One region of the Streptomyces sp. NBC_00726 genome, then DNA from elsewhere that is predicted to be linked to it. Evidence: predicted binding sites of a transcription regulator. Region 1 holds the regulator's gene; the other holds the start of a gene.

The links. Region 1 encodes HrcA, which represses chaperone genes, less so after heat shock. Its sites were predicted from a motif close to TTNGCACTCNGNNNNNCNGAGTGCNAA; they were not measured.
Region 2: the regulator HrcA is predicted to act here: its motif matches at 1,325-1,351, upstream of groES (co-chaperone GroES).

What each region holds. Positions count from the first base shown of each region.
Region 1 is NZ_CP108983.1:1,814,885-1,818,286, forward strand. Features, by position in the region: gene dnaJ (molecular chaperone DnaJ) at 1-804, opposite strand, end outside; gene hrcA (heat-inducible transcriptional repressor HrcA) at 805-1,821, opposite strand; gene OG338_RS08155 (MBL fold metallo-hydrolase) at 2,005-2,727, shown strand; gene OG338_RS08160 (DUF3097 domain-containing protein) at 2,752-3,402, shown strand, end outside.
Region 2 is NZ_CP108983.1:4,110,872-4,114,273, forward strand. Features, by position in the region: gene OG338_RS18535 (hypothetical protein) at 1-163, shown strand, start outside; gene OG338_RS18540 (polysaccharide deacetylase family protein) at 297-1,274, shown strand; gene groES (co-chaperone GroES) at 1,506-1,814, shown strand; gene groL (chaperonin GroEL) at 1,918-3,402, shown strand, end outside.

The sequences.
Region 1 (3,402 bases):
GCAGTGCAGGTCGTCGCCGCGGCGCTGGAACACCGCGTGCGGCAGCTCGTGGATCTCGACGTAGAGGTCGCCGGCGGGGCCGCCTCCGGGGCCGACCTCGCCCTCGCCCGCGAGCTGGATGCGGGTGCCGTTGTCGACACCGGCGGGGATCTTCACGGTCAGCGTGCGCCGCGAGCGGATGCGGCCGTCGCCGGCGCACTCCGGGCACGGGGTCGGCACGACCGTGCCGAAGCCCTGGCACTGCGGGCAGGGCCGCGAGGTCATGACCTGGCCGAGGAAGGACCGGGTGACCTGGGAGACCTCACCGCGGCCGCGGCACATGTCGCAGGTCTGCGCCGAGGTGCCCGGGGCCGCGCCCTCGCCGCTGCACGTGGTGCAGACGACGGCGGTGTCGACCTGGATGTCCTTGGTGGTGCCGAAGGCCGCCTCGGCGAGGTCGATCTCCAGCCGGATCATGGCGTCCTGGCCGCGCCGGGTGCGCGAGCGGGGCCCGCGCTGCGACGACGTACCGAAGAACGCGTCCATGATGTCGGAGAAGTTTCCGAAGCCGCCCTGGCCGAAGCCGCCCGCGCCGGCGCCGCCGGACTGCGAGAGCGGGTCTCCGCCGAGGTCGTAGACCTGCTTCTTCTGCGCGTCCGACAGGACCTCGTAAGCGGCGTTGATCTCCTTGAACCGCTCCTGGGTCTTCGGATCGGGGTTGACGTCCGGGTGCAGCTCGCGGGCGAGCCTCCGGAATGCCTTCTTGATCTCGTCCTGGGAAGCGTCGCGGCGCACGCCGAGTACGGCGTAGTAGTCCGTGGCCACTTACGACTCCGCCAGGATCTGTCCGACGTAACGTGCCACTGCGCGTACCGCTCCCATCGTTCCGGGGTAGTCCATGCGGGTCGGTCCGACCACGCCGAGTTTGGCGACTGCCTCGTCGCCCGAACCGTAGCCGACCGCGACGACGGACGTGGAGTTGAGGCCCTCGTGGGCGTTCTCGTGCCCGATGCGTACGGTCATGCCCGAGTCCTTGGCCTCGCCGAGCAGCTTCAGCAGCACGACCTGTTCCTCCAGTGCTTCGAGCACCGGCCGGATCATCACAGGGAAGTCGTGTCCGAAGCGGGTGAGGTTGGAGGTGCCGCCGATCATCAGCCGCTCCTCCGTCTCCTCGACGAGGGTTTCGAGCAGGATCGAGAGGACGGTGGACACGGTTCCCCGGTCCTCGTTCTCGAAGGATTCCGGCAGGTCCTGCACCAGCTGCGGGACATCGGCGAACCGGCGCCCCACCACCCGGCTGTTGAGCCGGGCCCGCAGATCGGCGAGCGAGGTCTCGCCGAACGGCGCCGGGCAGTCCACCAGCCGCTGTTCGACCCGTCCGGTGTCCGTGATCAGCACGAGCATCAGCCGGGCCGGGGCCAGGGACAGCAGCTCCACATGCCGCACCGTCGAACGGGTCAGCGAGGGGTACTGCACGACGGCGACCTGCCGGGTCAGCTGCGCGAGCAGCCGTACGGTGCGGCCCACGACGTCGTCCAGGTCGACCGCGCCGTCGAGGAAGTTCTGGATGGCGCGGCGCTCGGGCGAGGAGAGGGGCTTGACGCCCGCCAGCTTGTCCACGAAGAGCCGGTAGCCCTTGTCCGTCGGGATGCGCCCGGCGCTGGTGTGGGGCTGGGCGATGAAGCCCTCCTCCTCCAGCACCGCCATGTCGTTGCGGACCGTCGCCGGGGAGACCCCCAGCCTGTGCCGCTCCGTGAGCGCCTTGGAGCCGACGGGCTCCTCGGTCCCGACGTAGTCCTGGACGATCGCGCGCAGCACTTCGAGTCTGCGTTCGCTGAGCATCGCGCACACCTCCAGCTGTCCACGTCGGTGTTCCCGGGCCGTTCCCGGGATTCCTCCTGGCACTCGGTGCGTACGAGTGCCAGCGATCCCCGGCCAGTGTACGGCGACGGGGTGGTGCCCTAGCAAGGGCGACCGGCCACGCTACCGCGCGACCGCGCAGGTCGCTGCGGATAGCGTCGCCGTATGGATGCCTGTTGGGAAGAGTTCGGATGGGAGCGGCTGGGTCACGGAACGGGCCGGCGGCGCCTTCCGGTCTGGGACGCGACGGCTCTGCTGGTGGCCGGTCCGGACGGGGCGCTGCTCTGTGACACCGGTTCGTCACTGCGCGAGGGCGCGGAACTGCGCACCCAGGCGGAGGCGCTGCTCGGCCGGAGGGTGACGCACATCGCACTCAGCCACCCCCACTTCGACCATGTGCTGGGCACGGCCGCGTTCGCCGGTGCACGGGTGTACGGCTCCGAGGGCACGGCGGAGCTGCTGCGGCGCGGGGCCGGCGAGCTGTACGCGGACGCGGTGGCCCAGGGTCTGCCCGAGGCGGACGCGGCCGGGTCCGTCGATGTGCTGGTGGCCCCGCGCCACGAGGTGCGCGGGGAGCTGACGGTGGACCTGGGCGGTAGCCGGGAGGCGGTCCTGGTGAACGTGGGCGCGGCGCACAGCGGCCACGATCTGGCGGTGCTGGTGCCGGGCTCCCCCGCGCTGGTGTTCTGCGGCGACCTGGTCGAGGAGTCCGGCGAGCCCCAGGCCGGCCCGGACGCCAGTCCGGCGCGCTGGCCGGCCGCGCTGGACCGGCTGCTGGAGCTGGGCGGGGAGGACGCGCTGTACGTGCCGGGGCACGGGGCGGTGGTGGACGCGGCGTTCGTCCGGGCCCAGCGGGCGGCGCTGGCGGGCCGGTTCGGCGTGTCGTAGGTCTTCCCCGCTTATCGTCGTGCGATGCGCAGCTACCAGCCCGATCTGACCCCGCCGTGGAAGAAGTCCGCCCCCGCCCCGGAGGTGCCCGCCGAGACCGATCTGGTCGTGGAGGAGGCGGTCACCGGTTTCTGCGGCGCGGTCATCCGGTGCGAGAAGACCGCCGAGGGGCCGACGGTGACCCTGGAGGACCGGTTCGGCAAGCACCGGGTCTTCCCGCTGGCGCCGCGCGGCTTCCTCCTCGACGGCCGGGTCGTCACGCTGGTGCGCCCGTCGGCCGGGGGCCCGGTGCGGCCCGCGCGTACGGCCTCCGGTTCGGTGGCGGTGCCCGGGGCGCGGGCGCGGGTGGCGCGGGCCGGGCGGATCTATGTGGAGGGGCGGCACGACGCGGAGCTGGTCGAGCGGGTCTGGGGCGACGACCTGCGCGTCGAGGGCGTGGTCGTGGAGTATCTGGAGGGCGTCGACGACCTGCCGGCGATCGTGCGGGAGTTCGCGCCCGCGCCGGACGCCCGGCTCGGGGTGCTGGTCGACCATCTGGTGCCCGGTTCCAAGGAGTCCCGGATCGCGGCCCAGGTGTCGGGCAGCGATGTGCTGGTGGCCGGGCATCCGTACATCGACGTGTGGGAGGCCGTGAAGCCGGCGTCGGTGGGGATCGCGGCGTGGCCGGTGGTGCCG
Region 2 (3,402 bases), 2.3 Mb from region 1:
CGACAAGCAGGGCAAGTGCCATGAGCGGGTCGAGCTGCCGACCGCCTGGGACGAGCAGAAGAAGCCCGTCCGCTTCGAGTCCGGCCAGTGCAACTGCCAGCAGTACGTAGGCCCTCAGCCGCTCTCGCAGGTGTACGCGGACGACCTCACCGACCTCGCGTGACGCGTTCGGCCGCCCCCGTGTGAGCCACCCGGGGGACCGCGCGCGCCCGGCGGCGGTGTCGGAGCCGATGCCCCGTCGCGTACTGGCAGTATCCGGCGCCATGCAGCCAGTACGACAAAAGGACAAATTGGCCATGAATGGGCGTGAAACGGGTGCGGTGACGGGCGGGCGGCAGCGGGTACGGGGCCGCCTGCGGCGCAGGCCGGGTTACGCGGTCCTCGCCGCGCTCCTGGTCGCCGCCGCCGCGTCCGGCTGCGCGGCCGGGGACGACTCGGGCGCCGCGGCCCGGAGCGCGAAGGCCCAGGCCGGCCAGGCGGGCCCGCAGGCGGAACCGGCGGCGGCCGGGGCGCTCGGCACCCGCGCGGCGCAGGCGGAGCGGGCGAAGCTGGCCCAGGCGGCCCGCGCGGTCGCCGCCAAGAAGTGGGGCCTGGCGGCCACGCCGCTCGCGGCGCCCGTACCGCCCGCGAAGAAGCCGCACATCACGACCCGCAAGGGCTTCGAGGTCTCCGGCCAGAACGACTCGCTGCCGCCGGTCTTCACCCGGGTCCCCACCAAGGACAAGGTCGTCTTCCTGACCATGGACGACGGGGACGACAAGGACCCCGAGCTGCTGAAGATGATGTCGGAGCTGAACATCCCGTACAGCGCCTTCCTCACCGACTACCTGGTGCGCGACGACTACACGTACTTCGCGGACGCCCAGTCCCGGGGCACCGTGATCGGCAACCACACCCTCAACCACCGCTATCTGCCGGGCCTCTCGCACGACGAGCAGAAGCGCGAGATCTGCGGCCAGCAGGACATCCTGGAGAAGCAGTTCGGCAAGCGGCCCCGGCTCTTCCGGCCGCCGTACGGCAACTACAACACCGACACGCTGAAGATCGCCAAGTCCTGCGGCATCACCGCCGTGCCGCTCTGGGAGGCGGAGGCGTTCCCCGACCACATGGAGTGGCGCGAGGAGGACCAGGACCTGCACCCCGGTGACATCATCCTCACCCACTTCCGCGGCAAGGCGGACTGGAAGGGGAGCATGCCCGACCTGGTCCGGTCCGTCATGAAGGTCATCACGGACAAGGGCTACGCCGTGGCCCGCCTGGAGGACTACGTATAGGAGGCGGCACGGGCGCGGGCGGCCCCCGCGTACGCCACGAGGGGCGTGAATTGGCACTCCGCTTGACCGAGTGCTAATCGCGGCCATAGTCTCAGTGCTGGCACTCCCCATCGGAGAGTGCCAGCACTTCTGTGCGACCGGCAGGTCCGGCACCCGCGACGACGGGCCCACCTGGTCGCCACCCCAAAGACTGTTAAACCCCGTGAGATCTCCGAAGGGGGAGACCGGATCGTGTCGACCGCCAGCTCCAAGGTTGCGATCAAGCCGCTTGAGGACCGCATTGTGGTCCAGCCGCTCGACGCCGAGCAGACCACGGCCTCCGGCCTGGTTATTCCGGACACCGCGAAGGAGAAGCCCCAGGAGGGCGTCGTCCTGGCCGTGGGCCCGGGCCGCTTCGAGAACGGCGAGCGTCTGCCGCTCGACGTCAAGACCGGCGATGTCGTGCTGTACAGCAAGTACGGCGGCACCGAGGTGAAGTACAACGGCGAGGAGTACCTCGTCCTCTCGGCGCGCGACGTCCTCGCGATCATCGAGAAGTAATTCACCCACGTTTGCTTCTGTTCTGCGCCCCTGGCCCCCTGCGACATAACTAGCCGGGCGGCAGGGGCGCAGTTCTTGTTTTTGAGAGGAACAGTTCAGCTCCATGGCGAAGATCCTGAAGTTCGACGAGGACGCCCGTCGCGCCCTTGAGCGCGGCGTCAACAAGCTTGCCGACACGGTCAAGGTGACGATCGGCCCCAAGGGCCGCAACGTCGTCATCGACAAGAAGTTCGGCGCCCCCACCATCACCAACGACGGTGTCACCATCGCGCGCGAGGTCGAGCTGGACGACCCGTACGAGAACCTCGGTGCCCAGCTGGTGAAGGAGGTGGCCACCAAGACCAACGACGTCGCGGGTGACGGCACCACCACCGCCACCGTCCTGGCCCAGGCGCTCGTCCGCGAGGGTCTGCGCAACGTCGCCGCCGGCGCCTCCCCGGCCGCCCTGAAGAAGGGCATCGACGCCGCGGTCAAGGCCGTGTCCGAGGAGCTCCTCGCGACCGCCCGCCCGATCGACGACAAGTCCGACATCGCCGCCGTCGCCGCGCTCTCCGCGCAGGACCCGCAGGTCGGCGAGCTCATCGCGGACGCGATGGACAAGGTCGGCAAGGACGGTGTCATCACCGTCGAGGAGTCCAACACCTTCGGTCTGGACCTCGACTTCACCGAGGGCATGGCCTTCGACAAGGGCTACCTGTCCCCGTACATGGTGACCGACCAGGAGCGTATGGAGGCCGTCCTGGACGACCCGTACATCCTGATCCACCAGGGCAAGATCGGCTCGATCCAGGAGCTGCTGCCGCTCCTGGAGAAGGTCATCCAGGCCGGTGGCTCCAAGCCGCTCCTGATCATCGCCGAGGACGTCGAGGGCGAGGCCCTGTCGACCCTGGTCGTCAACAAGATCCGCGGCACGTTCAACGCCGTCGCCGTCAAGGCGCCCGGCTTCGGCGACCGCCGCAAGGCCATGCTCGGCGACATCGCCACCCTCACCGGTGCGACCGTCATCGCCGAGGAGGTCGGCCTCAAGCTCGACCAGGCCGGTCTGGACGTGCTGGGCACCGCCCGCCGCGTGACCGTCACCAAGGACGACACCACCATCGTCGACGGTGGCGGCAAGTCCGACGAGGTCGCCGGCCGCGTCAACCAGATCAAGGCCGAGATCGACGCCACGGACTCCGACTGGGACCGCGAGAAGCTCCAGGAGCGCCTGGCGAAGCTGGCCGGCGGGGTCTGCGTGATCCGCGTCGGTGCCGCCACCGAGGTCGAGCTCAAGGAGAAGAAGCACCGTCTGGAGGACGCCATCTCCGCGACCCGCGCCGCGGTCGAGGAGGGCATCGTCTCCGGTGGTGGCTCCGCCATCGTCCACGCCGTCAAGGTCCTTGAGGGCAACCTCGACAAGACCGGCGACGAGGCCACCGGCGTCGCGGTCGTCCGCCGCGCCGCCGTCGAGCCGCTGCGCTGGATCGCCGAGAACGCCGGCCTTGAGGGCTACGTCATCACCTCCAAGGTCGCCGAGCTCGACAAGGGCCAGGGCTTCAACGCCGCCACCGGCGAGTACGGCGACCTGGTCAAGGCCGGCGTCATCGAC